2 regions of the Pantoea sp. SO10 genome follow, and region 2 is predicted to be linked to the other one. Evidence: predicted binding sites of a transcription regulator. Region 2 holds the regulator's gene; the other holds the start of a gene.

Region 1 (7,713 bases), 460 kb from region 2:
AACCGGCGCGGCTTCGACAGTCTGGTACAGATGGGCTGCGGCATCGCCGAACAAGGCATGCGCTGGAGCGGCAATAATCAACCAACGCCGCTGCCGGTGCAGGCGCTCGATCACGCCACCGGTTATCTGATGGCCGCCGCGGTGCTGGAAGGTTTGCGTCAGCGCTTGACCAACGGCGTTGGCTGGCAGGCGCGCTTATCGCTGGCACGCACCGCGCGGCTGTTGCAGCAGTTCGGTGCCGCGCCGCAGAATGCGCAAAACGGTATCCACGCGCAGCACGATGACGCGCTGAGCGCGATAGAGATCAATCAGTGGGGAATTGCAGAGAGATTGCGTGCCGCAGCGTATTTGCCCGGCACGCCAATGATCTGCGCAACGCCAGGCGTGAAGCTCGGCAGCAGCGCAGCAAGCTGGTAACGATTACGCCTCGTCGCCCTGCTCTTCGTTCAGTTCGTCGTACATCGCCTGCATCGCCTCACGGCTCAGCACCGCCAGCGTGCGGTAAAATGCCGTGGTGGCATGCGCTTCCACTTTGCCGAGGAACGCGCCGCACCACGGCAGCAGATACTCATCAAACAGCGCCAGCTGCGCGGCAGATTCATCCTCTGCCGACTGATCTTCCAGCCAGGATGCCGCCAGCAGCAGCACGCCAAAGTGATCGGCGTGCGCTTCGCTCAGCGGCATGCCGCGCGCGCTGAGAAACGCACGCACGTCTGCTTCAGCAACACCGTTTGGCCACTGTGATGCGTACGGCGGCACGCTGCACTCGCTGCCGACAAACAGCGCATTGTAGTCAGCGGCTAGCGCCTGCGGATCGCTATTCTGCTGCAGGCGAGTCAACAGTTCGTCCTGCTCCAGCGGCCACTGCTGTTGCAGTTTACCTTCACGCAGCAGAGTGAACAGCGGCACCAGCAGCGGATCCTGCGGCTGGCGATTAAACAGCGAGCCGATGACGCGGCAGAGTATGGAAAACTCATTCATGCAACAGAATTCCTTGAGGTAAAAAAGTTAAAAATCAGCAAATTCGGGAATCGTTTTGCCGGTACGCAACGCGAGGAAGTCGAGCAGGCGACGCGGCGTGACATTTAACACGCGATCTTCGGGAAAATCCACTTCGCTGGTGATGCGCAGGCAGTGTTCGAAATTGCCCAGCGTAAACGCGGTATGCGAATCGGAACCAAACGCCAGACGTCCACCGGCATCACGCACCGCTTCGGCAATGGCGCGACAGTTCGGTTCGCTGCCCGGACGCGAATGGGTAAAGGAGGAGTTGTTGATCTCCAGCGCCACATCGTAATGCGCGGCGGCTTCGGCAATTGCGCGAATATCTACCGGGAACTTCGGGTTGCCCGGATGCGAAATGATATGCACCAAACCGCCCGCCATCGCCGCAATCATCGCTTCAGTGTGATGTGCTTTGTCACGCGGCGCATAAACCGGTTCGTGGAAGCCCGCGACGATCAGATCCAGCGCATCCAGCATCGGGCCGCTGCAATCGATCTCGCCCTGCTGATTTTTGATGTTGGCTTCGATACCGCGCAGCACGCCAACGCCATCAATCACGCGCGGCCAAATGCGCATGTTGACGAAGTGCCAATAGTGCGGCGCATCGGCCATATCCGGGCCGTGATCGGTAATCGCGAACAGCTTCAGGCCGTTCTGTTTCGCCTGCGCCACATAATCATGCAGCGTGCTATAAGCGTGCGTGCTGGCAACGGTGTGCATATGTAAATCAACGGGATACATCTTCATCTCCTGACCCAATGGGAATTAATAACCACGCTGGCGATCGACCAAACCACCCGGCTGTTGACCTTGCTCCAGAGCAAGTATGGCATCCGCAATGTAATCCATCGCCTCGCCTGGCAAGGTAATCGCCGCAGTATGTGGCGTGATTGTGACATGCGGATGAGACCACAACGGATGATCCTGCGGCAGCGGCTCGCGCTGGAACACATCCAGCGCGGCGGCGGCCAGCTGACCGCTGTTGAGCGCCGCCAGCAGATCGGCTTCTACCACATGAGCACCGCGCGCCAGGTTGAGGAAGCAGGCGCCGTGCGGCAATGCGTTAAGCAGTTGGCTATCAATCAGGTTGGTGGTTTCCGGCGTGGTCGGCAGCAGATCGATCAGCACCTGCGTGCCCGCCAGGAAAGCATTGAGCTGTTCGCGGCCATGGAAGCTTTGCACACCGTCGATCTGCTTCGGCGAACGGCTCCAGCTGCGTAACGGAAAGCCCCACTGACGCAAACTCTCCAGCACGCTACGGCCTAATACGCCCGCGCCGAGCACGCCAATGGTGAAGTTTCCGCGATCGAAACCGTCCAGCTCCTGCCAGCAAGCCTGCTGCTGCAGTTGACGATAGTCGGCAAAACGGCGGAACCAGCCCAGCACGCACCAGTTGGCGTACTCCTGCATCTGGCGCGCCATGCCGGTATCTTCCAGGCGGAATAACGGCACGGTGTCGGCCAGCATCTGTGGATTGTCACGCAGCTGTTTGAGGATCTCGTCGACGCCCGCGCCCATGGCAAACACACCTTTCAGCTGACGCCCCGCCAGCATCTCGACCGGCGGAGAACGCACTACCGCATAATCGGCCGGCGCGTTGTCGCCCGGCTGCCAGTCACGCACGCGCGCCTCCGGTAAACGCTGACGCAAACCCTCCAGCCAACCTTGCGGCGCCAGCGACGGGTGATACCAGATTATCTCCATACGACTCTCCTTTTTTTGCTTCAGCCTCAGGCAAATAGCCGTACAGGGCAAGCAAAAACCTTAGCCTTGAGGCAATTTCTCACGTGATTAATTCCGGGCGCTTCACATTTCCACCGCTGTGCGAGGCTAAGCGGCGCGATTACGACTAAAGTTGTTTGGGTGGTCAATGCGTTAGCACACCACCTTTTCGGACAAGGAGAAAAACCGATGATAAAAAATGCCGTATTCACGCCCGCGCGTCTGACCTTTTTACTTAGCGCCGCGTTGCTGGCCGGTGCCAGCGCCGCACACGCCGACGATCAAAGCCGCATGCTCAGCAACCAACCGCAGCCACCGGATGTGCGCCTGGGACCGTTGTTCAATGCGGTACAACAGGCTAAATTTTATCCGGATCAGAAAACCTTCGCCGATGCGGTGCCGAAATCCAATCCTTCGTCGATTCTGGCCGACTGGCAGATGCAAAAAAACCAGCGCAACTTCGATCTCAAGCATTTTGTCGACAGCAACTTCACGCTGCCTAAAGAGGGTGACAAATATGTGCCGCCCGCCGGGCAAAGCCTGCGTGAGCACATCAACGGTTTATGGCCGGTGCTGACGCGTACCGCGCAAAGTGCCAGTCAGTACGATTCGCTGCTGCCGCTGCCCAAACCTTACGTGGTGCCTGGCGGACGCTTCCGCGAGGTGTATTACTGGGACAGCTACTTCACCATGCTTGGCCTGGCGGAGAGCGGGCACTGGGATCGCGTGCAGGATATGGTGGATAACTTCGCCACCGAGCTGGACAAATATGGCCATATTCCCAACGGCAACCGCAGCTACTATCTCAGCCGCTCGCAGCCGCCGTTCTTCAGCTTGATGGTCGACCTGCTGGCAACGCACAAAGGCGACGACGTCTATCGCCAATATCTGCCGCAGCTGCAGAAAGAGTACGATTACTGGATGGCGGACAGCGACAAAGTGGCGGCCGGCCAGGCCAGCAAACGGGTGATTAAACTCAGCGACGGCACGCTGCTTAACCGTTACTGGGACGATCGCGATGCGCCGCGTACCGAATCCTGGCTCGATGACGTCAACACCGCGAATAAAGCGCCGGAGCGCAATAAGCAGCAGGTCTATCGCGATCTGCGTGCGGGCGCGGCTTCGGGCTGGGATTTCAGTTCGCGCTGGTTCACCGATGCGCACAATCTGGCGTCCATCCGTACCACGCAGCTGGCACCGGTTGATCTTAACAGCCTGATTTTCCACCTTGAACAAACATTGTCCAAAGCCGCCAAACTGGATAAGCAGGATGACAAAGCCAAACAGTTCGCGGCGGATGCTGAGAAACGTCAGGCGGCGATCAATCGCTACCTTTGGGATGACAAAAAAGGCTGGTACGCCGATTACGATTTCCAGAAGAAGCAGGTGCATTCACAGCTGACCGCTGCAACGCTATTCCCGCTCTATATGCAGCTCGCGAGCGATAAGCAAGCTGAACGCACCGCTTCCGCAGTTGAAAAACAACTGCTGAAACCCGGCGGACTGGTGACCACCACGGTGAATAACGGCCAGCAATGGGATGCACCAAACGGTTGGGCGCCGCTGCAATGGGTGGCGGTGGAAGGTCTGGAGCATTACAAGCAGCCGAAGTTGGCGCAACAGATTGGTCAGCGCTTCCTGCAGAACGTGCAGGCGACCTACGACAAGGAACATAAGCTGGTCGAGAAATACGTGGTTGAAGGCGCGCAGCTGGGCGGTGGTGGCGGCGGTGAATATCCGCTACAGGACGGCTTCGGCTGGACCAATGGCGTGACGCTGAAGCTGCTGGATAAATACTGCCCGAAAGACAAAACCTGTAATAACGCTGGCGATATTCCGAATATGCCGGTTTTAAGTAGCGCGAAGTAATTACCTCTATTCTGCCGGGCGAATAAGCCCGGCAACGGCACATTACTGTAGCGGCGCAATTTATTGCGCGACCCGAACCTGGGTAAGGTTTCGCCAGTGCAATGCGCGATAAATCGCGCCGCTACGGCTCGTGCCTGTCATCTGTGCATTTTCCTCACATTCCTCTAGCAACAAACTCACATCTTGAAACATCCACTACAAAAGATAATAATTCTCAATCTGATATCGATAGCTATTCCCATTAAAATAACAGGAACCTCTCATGACCTCGTTGTTTACCCTTAAACGTGGCCGCGTACTGTGCGCGCTTGCGCTGGCTTTACCCGCGGCAAGCTTCGCTGAAGAGTCGATTGTCGTGACAGCGCAACCGCAAGAGAGCGCCACCTCGCCGACGCAGGGCTATCTCGCCACGCGCAGCAGCGGTGCCAGCAAAAGCGATCAGCCGCTGATCACTACCCCGCAGTCAATTTCGGTGGTGACGCGTCAGCAGATGGAAGATCAGGGCGCGCAGGATCTCAATCAGGCGCTGGGTTACACGCCGGGCGTCTTCACCAACTTTGGCGGCGCGGCCACGCGTTATGACACCATCGCGCTGCGTGGTTTCCACGGCGGCGATGTCGATAACACCTTCCTCGATGGCCTGCGCGTGATGAGTGACGGCGGCAGCTTTAACATTCTGCAGGTGGATAACTGGTTCCTCGACCGCATCGATGTGATTAAAGGTCCCTCTTCCGCGCTCTACGGCCAAACGGTGCCGGGCGGATTGGTGAATATGGTGAGCAAGCGCCCGCAGTTTGCTGAAGAGGGCCACTTCCGCCTGGCGACCGGCACCAACGCCACCAATAACGCCGCCTTTGATTACACCAACGCCATCAACGATCAGTGGGCATTTCGCTTAACCGGCATTACGCGCAACAGCGATACCCAATACGATCACACCCGCGAAGAGAAATATGCGATTTCGCCACAGCTGATGTGGCAGCCAAGTGAAGATACCAACTTAGTGCTGCGCGCCTACCTGCAGAAAGATCCGTCCGGCGGCTATCACGGCTCGGTACCGGCGGAAGGCACGCTCTATAGCCATAATGGCCGCAAATTGAGCGACAGTTTCTATGAAGGTGACACTGCGCTCGATCAGTTCAAACGTCGCGAGCAGATTTACAGCTATGACTTCTCGCATCGCTTCAACGATGTGTGGTCGGTGTACTCCACCGGCAGCTACAGCCACTCCAATACCGAGCTCGATCAGGTTTATCAGATTGGCTGGAACGCAACGAATCCAGACCTGCTGAACCGCTACTACTCCGGTGAGCGTTCATCGCTGAGCGCGTGGGCCAACGACAACCGCTTGCAGGCTGATTTCGCTACCGGCGCGGTTCAGCATCGCGTGACGCTGGGCGCGGAATACCATCGCTATAAAAACGACATCACCGAAGCCAGCGGTGCCGCCAGCGCGCTGAATGCGTGGAACGGCGAAGAAGTGGGCATCATGCCGGACTTCGACTGGACATCGCAGACGCGCCGCTACTATCAAACCGGTTTGTATCTGCAGGATGAATTGCAGCTTGATCGCTGGCATCTGGATTTGTCGGGACGCTACGATCGCATCGTGTCGGAAAACGGCACCAGCCGTCGTCAGGACGATCACATCAGCGGCCGCGCTGCGCTGTTATATGCCTTCGAGAACGGCATCTCGCCTTATGTCAGCTGGAGCCAGGCAATAACGCCGGCTTCGTTGACCGATCCTTTCGGCAATCAGCTAAAACCGACTACGTCTGAGCAGTATGAAGCGGGCGTGAAATATCAGCCGCTGGGCACGCGCGATATGTACTCAATCGCGGTGTACGATTTGACCCAGGACGATGTCGCCAACCGTAACGTGCTGGACGGCACTTACACGCCGTCGGGCAAAGTGCATTCGCAGGGGATTGAACTTGAGGCGCGTAATCAGCTGACGTCGCGTTTTAGCACCATCGCCGGCTACACGCTAAATCATCTGCGCTTTAAAGATTCGGTGGACGGTAACGATGGACATACGCCGTATGTGACGCCGAACAGCATGGCATCGTTGTGGGGACATTATCAGTTTGACTACGGCTTGAGCGCCGGTGCGGGTGTGCGCTATATCGGTAAACAGTGGGCGGATAACGAGAACACCACGCGTCTGCCATCGGTAACGCTGTTTGATGCGTCGGTTCGCGCCGATCTTGGCGCATGGAACTCACAGCTGAAAGGCGCCTGGCTGCAGGTGAATGCCAACAACCTGACCGATAAGACGTATCTGGCCGCCTGTTACGGCACCGGTTACTGCTATCGCGGTGCCGAGCGCACGGTTATGGCCACGGTGGGCTACGACTTTTAATCAGGCATAAAAAAATCCGCCATCCTTATGCGAGATGGCGGATTTCATCAAATCCTGGCGCGATTAACTTCGCACTTTACGGTAGATCCACAGCACCACAATGGCACCAATCACTGCCACCACAAAGCTGCCAAAGTTGAAACCGTCAACTTTACCGAAACCAAACAGGGTACTGATCCAGCCACCGACAACCGCACCCACCACACCCAGAACCACGGTGATGATAAAGCCGCCGCCATCTTTACCCGGCATAATCCACTTAGCGATAATCCCGGCAATCAGACCAAAAATAATCCATGAAAGAATACCCATGTACTGCTCCTTACGTTATTAATCAATGTGTTCACCGCCTCTAGTATAGACGGGATTTTATGATCTGCATCCCAACTTGCCGCCGTAAATAGCCGTTAGCTGACTAAAGGTTAGCGCAGCGACGCCGATAACTGACGAACAGCATTGTCAGTCGTGAAAATAACAATCGGATAAGTGGAGCAGGACGTGGGAGAAGCCGATAAAGAACAATACCTCAAGCGAGGCACGTTAGCGGTTTTGGGCGTGATGAAGGACCTGTTGCGTTTTCAAACCCCGTTGATGGTGAATTTTTCGCGCGGTCAGTTTATCAGTCGCTTGCTGTCAGCCGATGAAGATCAGGTGATCTTTGACCTCGGCAGCAACGCGCTGGATAACGATTTAGCGCTGCAAGGTGGCGAAGTGAATATTGCCGCCGAAACGCACGGTGCCAAAGTCGAATTTGG
Region 2 (7,713 bases):
ATCTGGTGATCCTCGATCTCGGCTTGCCGGATGGTGATGGCAATGACTTTATCCGTGAAGTACGTCAATGGAGCAGCATGCCGGTGATTGTGCTGTCGGCACGGAGCGATGAGCAGGATAAGATTGATGCGCTGGACGCGGGTGCGGATGATTATCTCACTAAGCCGTTTGGCATTGGTGAACTGCTGGCGCGCGTGCGCGTGGCGCTGCGTCGCCATCAAAGCAACCAGCCAGAACCGGTGGTGAAATTTGGTGAAGTGAGCGTCGATTTGGCGGCGCGCCGTGTACTGCGCAACCAACAGGAAGTGCATCTGACACCGACTGAATTCCGTCTGCTGAGTTTGCTGGTGAACAACGCCGGAAAAGTGCTGACCCAGCGTCAATTACTGAATCAGGTTTGGGGGCCCAATGCGGTGGAACACAGCCATTATTTGCGCATCTATATGGGGCACTTGCGGCAGAAGCTGGAAGCGAATCCCACGCAGCCCAGCCATTTGCTGACCGAAACCGGTATCGGCTATCGATTTATGCCATAAAAAAAGGCCGCTAAGCGGCCTTTTTTCTTCACTGCCCAATCAGGCGTTTTTCAGTACTTCGCTAACAATCTCAACCGCTTCTTTCTCGATTTGCTGACGATGTTCAGCACCCAGGAAGCTTTCGCAGTAGATTTTGTACGCGTCTTCTGTACCTGATGGACGCGCGGCGAACCAGCCGTTTTCCGTCATTACTTTCAGACCGCCGATTGACGCACCGTTACCCGGCGCGGCAGTCAGGCGTGCGGTGATCGGATCACCCGCCAGCGTATCTGCGCTCACCATTTCGGGTGACAGCTTAGACAGCGCGGCTTTCTGTGCAGAAGTCGCCGGAGCCTGCAGACGGTTATAGCTTGGCGCACCAAAGCGTTCGGCCAGCTCGTCATAGTGCTGCTGCGGGTTCTTGCCAGTTACCGCCGTGATTTCAGCAGCCAGCAGGCACAGAATGATGCCGTCTTTATCGGTTGACCAGGCTGAGCCATCGAAACGCAGGAAGGATGCGCCCGCGCTCTCTTCACCGCCGAAACCGAAGCTGCCATCGAACAGACCATCAACGAACCATTTGAAACCAACCGGCACCTCCACCAGCTTACGTCCAATGTCGTTGACCACACGGTCGATCATCGCGCTGGAAACCAGGGTTTTCCCTACAGCAACGTCTTTGCCCCACTGCGGGCGATGCTGGAACAGGTAGTTGATCGCCACCGCCAGATAGTGATTCGGATTCATCAGACCCGCAGGCGTGACGATGCCGTGACGGTCGTAATCAGGATCGTTACCAAAGGCCAGATCGAATTTGTCTTTGTACGCCAGCAAACCGGCCATCGCGCACTCGGATGAGCAGTCCATACGCACCACGCCATCTTTATCCAGATGCATGAAGCGGAAAGTCTGATCGATCGCATCGTTCACGATGGTCAGATCCAGTTTGTAGTGCTCAGCAATGCGCTGCCAGTAAGCAATACCGGAACCGCCTAACGGATCGACGCCAATTTTCAGGCCGGCTTTCTGGATGGCGGCGAAGTCAATCACCTGCGCCAGACCTTCAACGTATGGCTGGATCAGATCCTGCTCAACGATGTGACCGCTCGCCCATGCCTGATCCAGCGGCAGACGTTTCACGTCTTTCAGCTCGCCTTTGATCAGCTGGTTAGCGCGATCTTCCACCACTTTGGTAACGTTGGTATCAGCCGGACCACCGTTTGGCGGATTGTATTTGATACCGCCATCTTCCGGTGGGTTATGCGAAGGCGTGATAACGATGCCGTCCGCCTGCGCGCCGCCGCGTTTGTTGTGCTCAAGAATAGCGTTCGAGATTGCAGGCGTTGGCGTGTAGCCATTGTCCTGCTGAACAATCACGTCCACGCCGTTAGCGGCCAGCACTTCCAGCACCGACAGAATCGCTGGCTCAGACAGCGCATGCGTGTCTTTACCGACGTAGCACGGACCGGTGATGCCATTCTTTTTACGCTCTTCAGCAATCGCCTGCGCGATCGCCAAAATGTGCTGTTCATTGAAGCTTTGGCGTCCCGCGCTGCCGCGGTGGCCTGAAGTGCCAAATTTCACCGCATGATCCGGATTCGCCACATCGGGCTTCAGGACGTAATACTGCGAGGTTAATTGTGCAACGTTAATCAAATCGCTCTGCTGGGCAGGCTGCCCGGCACGGGGGTGATTGGCCATTGGCGCTTCTCCCTGACGCTTCAGTTAAATGGTGCCGCGAACTTTATCTGTCAGTTCCTGTGGGAACTGCATAGCCAGCATGATGTGTTCCACCATGCTGCATTTGCGACCTGTATTGGTATTCGTAATCACCCAGTACGGCGTGCCGGGAACGTGCTTCGGCTTGGTATGGGTGCCATTTTGCAGCAGCGTGTGCTCGTCGCCCGCAAAGTAGACGCGGGTACGGCCCTGCAGCGAGGCAGTAGCTTCAGCAAACGCAGCCGGATCAAGACGATAGAGCGTTGACAGTACCAACATGAAGCGGTTAACCGCCTTATTCTGCTCGGCATATTCATCGGAAAGTAGCAGCTCACGTACCGCACGGACGCGATCCTGAGGACGCGCTTCACGGCTGGCAGGTTGCGCTTCTTTCATTGATGCACCAGCGGCGGGCGCAGCGGGTGCGCTCTGTCCGGCGGTGAACTTCAACATGCGGCGCAAAATATCTGAGGCGCTTTCACCAATGTGCTGCGTGTGGCTGGCAATATAACGGTAGAGTTCTTCGTCAACTTCAATCGTTTTCATCTTTTTCCGTACGATTCTGGCAAATGACAGAACCACGCATTCTTGCAACGTCCTTAGCAAAATCCAGTCGTGCAAAACGTGAGCGGGTTCTAACATAAGGATTATAAAGTTAAATCCGTGGCAGCCGATAGCGTTGGCAACGTTTACGGGCAAAAGTCGGAATATGCCCTAATGCCCACCGGCCTGACTGCTGGACAGGTGAATCCATGATAACCTAAGCCAAGGTCACAACCGTAAGAACTTTAGCCATGATTTTGAACGCCCGTCTGCAAACTGAACAATCTGCCCCCAATGCCACGCCGATTCTATTGATCCATGGTCTTTTTGGCAGCCTTGATAACCTTGGCGTGCTGGCGCGTGGGGTGCGTGATGCACGTCCGACGCTGCAAGTTGACGTGCGCAATCACGGCTTGTCGGCGCGTAGCGATGAGATGAATTATCACGTGATGGCGCAGGACATTGTCGAAACGCTGGATGCGCACCATATCGATCGCGCGGGTGTAATCGGACACTCGATGGGCGGCAAAATCGCCATGGCACTCAGTGCCATCGCGCCGGAGCGTATTGATAAAATGGTAATGATCGATATCGCGCCCGTTGATTACCAAACGCGCCGCCATGACGAAATTTTTGCCGCTATCCGGGCCGTGAGCGCCGCGGGCGTCACGCGCCGCAGCGAAGCCGCTGAAGTAATGCGTCAGCATATTGATGAAGAAGGCGTGATCCAGTTCATCCTCAAATCTTTCGCAGAGGGCGAATGGCGCTTTAATGTGCCGGTGCTGTGGGATAACTACAGCACCATTTCCGGCTGGGAAGAGATTCCTGCGTGGCCGCATCCGGCGCTGTTTATCCGCGGCGGCGACTCGCCTTATCTGGATAATCAGCATCGCGATGCGCTGCTGCGTCAGTTCCCGCAGGCACATGCACATGTGATCAGCGGTGCTGGACACTGGGTGCACGCCGAGAAACCCGATGCGGTGTTACGCGCCGTTCGGCGTTTTTTTAACCTGTAAAAGCAAAAGCTTGCCGCTTGCGCTTTAGGGTTGGCGTCAGGGAAGGCGCTGGAGTATGATGTCGCGCTAAAAATTTGCCACGGATATTTTTTCGCCGTGGTCGGGCCGATAATGTTTTAATCGCGCAGCGCCTTTCCGCCGTTCGCGCCCACTCAGTTTTACAAACCATGGCAAAAGAACAGACAGACCGCACTACGCTTGATCTCTTCGCAGACGAGCGGCGTCCTGGTCGCCCGAAAACCAGCCCGCTGACGCGTGATGAACAGTTACGCATCAACAAACGCAATCAGCTCAAGCGCGATAAAGTGCGTGGGCTGCGTCGTGTTGAGCTGAAGATGTCGAGCGAGGCGGTTGACGCCCTCAGCACGCTGGCCGATCAGCAAAACATCAGTCGCAGCGAATTGATTGAACAAATGCTGCTGGCACAGCTCAAACTGTCGTAACGCGCGAAGACCGCACGCTGGAACACAAAGTCACGGCTTTATACGTTCCGCACTTTTTACCGGTCTGCTATTATTCGCATAACTGTGCAGTCAACTGACTTACTTTCACAATCAGGATTTAAGAGGTTACCTAACCCATGGCAATCGTAGGCATTTTCTTCGGCAGCGATACCGGCAACACTGAAAACATTGCAAAGATGATCCAGAAACAACTGGGTAAAGATGTCGCCGAAGTGCATGACATTGCTAAGAGCACCAAAGAAGATCTCGAAGCGTTCGACATCCTGCTGCTGGGTATCCCAACCTGGTATTACGGCGAAGCGCAGTGTGACTGGGATGATTTCTTCCCGACGCTGGAAGAGATTGATTTCAATGGCAAGCTGGTAGCGCTGTTTGGTTGTGGCGATCAGGAAGATTACGCCGAGTACTTCTGTGATGCGATGGGCACTATTCGTGACATCATTGAGCCGAATGGTGCGGTGATCGTCGGTCACTGGCCAACCGAAGGCTATCACTTCGAAGCCTCTAAAGGCCTGGCCGATGACAAAAACTTCCTTGGTTTGGCCATTGACGAAGACCGTCAGCCGGAATTGACCAACGAACGCGTTGAGAAGTGGGTGAAGCAGATCTTTGATGAGCTGCAGCTGAAAGAGATTATTGAAGCTTAATTCCCTGCTCAGCCCGATGTGCGCACTGCCTCACATCGGGTAACGGAATTTCCTATAAAAATAATAGCTACGGTTTTTTAACTTTTCCCCGCAAATCTGTAGAATACCCGCAATGGTCATCCGCTTATTCCTCTGGCAGTAGAATGAGGCTGAGTGAAATGGAATCCAAAACCCAAGCGTCTTGAAGACGTTAGTGACGATATCCTTACAACCTTTGGTGATTAAGGACGTTGCCTTGGTTTTCATTTCACTGCTTGAGTTCTATAATGAGACGCAAATGAGAATGCGCGTTGACCTAAACATTCAAGGCCCCTGCGCCGCAAGTGATTAGCAAAGTAACAGGACAATATCCGCATGACTGACAACAACTCCGCATTGAAGAAGGCTGGCCTGAAAGTCACGCTACCCAGACTGAAAATTCTGGAAGTGCTTCAGGGACCCGGCCCAGAGTCCCATCACGTCAGTGCGGAAGATTTGTATAAGCGCCTGATTGATATGGGCGAAGAGATTGGTCTGGCAACGGTGTATCGCGTTCTTAACCAGTTTGACGACGCGGGCATCGTAACCCGTCACAACTTCGAAGGCGGTAAATCTGTCTTCGAACTGACTCAGCAGCATCACCACGATCACTTGATCTGCCTGGATTGTGGCAAAGTTATCGAATTCAGCGATGAATCAATCGAAACGCGTCAGCGTGAAATTGCCACTCGCCACGGCATTAAGCTCAGCAACCACAGCCTGTACCTGTACGGTCATTGTGCTCTGGGAGACTGCCGCGAAGACGATACGCTCCACGATAAGTAATTGAGTGTGCTATGCAGTATAAAAAAACCGGCGCTTGAGCCGGTTTTTTTATGCCTGTAATCAGGCGACAAGCGTTTCCTGCAGGTAGCGCCAGCGCGGAATGGCGGTGCTGCAATCCAATACCGCCAGTGAAATGCGGCTCTGATTGATGCCGTTCATCATCTGTAATTCACGATACTGAATCGTCACTTCCTCGCTTTGCTGCGAGATGATGGCGTGCTCACTGGTGGCAATGCGCATGCCTTCACGCTGCCCCTGTAACTGGCGAAACAGCACTTCCATTTCATTGAGGTCCAATCGTTTGCCTTGCGGCGTGACCATTTTGAACTCGGGATGAAAGTGCGATAAAAACAGATCAATGCTGTCGTCACTGCCTTCCGCCTGATTGAAAATACGTTCAATAAGCTGATGTAAAACCACCACGCTATGCCTGGCTTCCTGGGCGAGAGTTGTCATTTTTTTTCCTTAGATAAGCCGCAGAGCACCGTCTGAGAGCGCATAGCCTACCTGAAAAAAAGTTTTTCACACTGCCAAATGGGTTAATTTTTCTAAAGTCAGAATAGTCGCAAATAGGGAATTAATGGCTCGTTGAGGGCGTGCAGCATAAAAGGTCGTATCTGGCCAAATAGAGATAATAAAAAAGGGCGATTGCTCGCCCTTTCATGATCTTATCGTGCTCGCGACTAAAAATATTAATCGCCGATTTTTGCCCAGGTGTCACGCAAACCCACGGTGCGGTTAAACACCAGCCTGGAGGGCTGTGAATAGACGCTATCAGCACAGAAATAGCCTTCGCGTTCGAACTGGTACGGTGCCATCGGATCGGCTGCACGTAAGCCAGGCTCAACGAAGCCCTGTTTGATTTCCAGTGAGTTTGGGTTGATGGTGGTGAGGAAATCCTCAGCCGCGCCCGGATTTGGCACACTGAACAGACGATCGTACAGGCGGAATTCCGCTGGCAGCGCGTGGATTGCAGAAACCCAATGGATAACGCCTTTCACTTTACGGCCATCGGCCGGATCTTTGCTCAGCGTATCAACGTCACAAGTGCAATAAATGCAGGTGATATTGCCTTCATCATCCTTCGCCACACGTTCGGCACGGATCACGTAAGCATTACGCAGACGCACTTCTTTACCCAGCACCAAACGCTTGTACTGCTTGTTGGCTTCTTCACGGAAGTCAGCGCGATCGATCCACACTTCACGGCTGAATGGCACTTCACGCGTGCCCATCTCCGGTTTGTTCGGATGATTCGGCATAGTGATGATCTCATCGTGACCTGCAGGCAGGTTCTCGATCACCACTTTCAACGGATCCATTACCGCCATCGCACGCGGTGCGTTTTCATTGAGATCGTCACGAATGCACGATTCCAGTGAAGCCATCTCCACGATATTGTCCTGTTTGGTCACACCAATACGGCGGCAGAACTCACGGATAGAAGCGGCGCTATAGCCACGACGACGCAGACCCGAAACGGTTAGCATGCGCGGATCGTCCCAGCCTTCTACCACCTTCTCGCTCACCAGCTGAGTCAGTTTACGCTTCGACATCACCGCATATTCCAGATTCAGGCGTGAGAACTCGTACTGACGCGGATGAACCGGAATGGTGATGTTATCCAGCACCCAATCATACAGACGACGGTTATCCTGGAACTCCAACGTGCAGAGAGAGTGCGTAATGCCTTCGATCGCATCCGAAATGCAATGAGTGAAGTCGTACATCGGGTAGATGCACCACTTGCTGCCGGTCTGATGGTGATCGGCAAACTTAATGCGGTACAGCACCGGATCGCGCATCACGATAAAGCTGGACGCCATGTCGATTTTGGCACGCAGACAGGCTTTGCCCTCTTCGAAACCGCCATCGCGCATCTTCTCGAACAGCGCCAGGTTTTCTTCCACGCTGCGATCGCGGTATGGGCTGTTTTTACCCGGCGCCGTCAGTGAACCGCGATACTCACGGATCTCATCCGCCGACAGTTCATCAACGTAAGCCA

The links. Region 2 encodes Fur, which represses iron uptake genes when iron is present. Its sites were predicted from a motif close to ATAATAATGAGAACNACTATCAA; they were not measured.
Region 1: FCN45_RS07945 (TonB-dependent siderophore receptor) is a predicted target of Fur. The motif match lies at 4,792-4,814, and genes of this name have one in related genera.

Annotation. Positions count from the first base shown of each region.
Region 1 covers NZ_CP040095.1:1,702,996-1,710,708, reverse strand. The annotation lists gene FCN45_RS07970 (CoA transferase) at 1-417, shown strand, start outside; gene FCN45_RS07965 (molecular chaperone) at 421-981, opposite strand; gene FCN45_RS07960 (phosphatase) at 1,009-1,746, opposite strand; gene ghrA (glyoxylate/hydroxypyruvate reductase GhrA) at 1,771-2,709, opposite strand; gene treA (alpha,alpha-trehalase TreA) at 2,917-4,596, shown strand; gene FCN45_RS07945 (TonB-dependent siderophore receptor) at 4,859-6,958, shown strand; gene FCN45_RS07940 (GlsB/YeaQ/YmgE family stress response membrane protein) at 7,022-7,270, opposite strand; gene FCN45_RS07935 (flagellar brake protein) at 7,457-7,713, shown strand, end outside.
Region 2 covers NZ_CP040095.1:1,245,833-1,253,545, reverse strand. The annotation lists gene kdpE (two-component system response regulator KdpE) at 1-536, shown strand, start outside; gene pgm (phosphoglucomutase (alpha-D-glucose-1,6-bisphosphate-dependent)) at 576-2,216, opposite strand; gene seqA (replication initiation negative regulator SeqA) at 2,241-2,780, opposite strand; gene ybfF (esterase) at 3,029-3,793, shown strand; gene ybfE (LexA regulated protein) at 3,961-4,236, shown strand; gene fldA (flavodoxin FldA) at 4,374-4,904, shown strand; gene fur (ferric iron uptake transcriptional regulator) at 5,259-5,708, shown strand; gene FCN45_RS05735 (hypothetical protein) at 5,769-6,164, opposite strand; gene glnS (glutamine--tRNA ligase) at 6,401-7,713, opposite strand, start outside.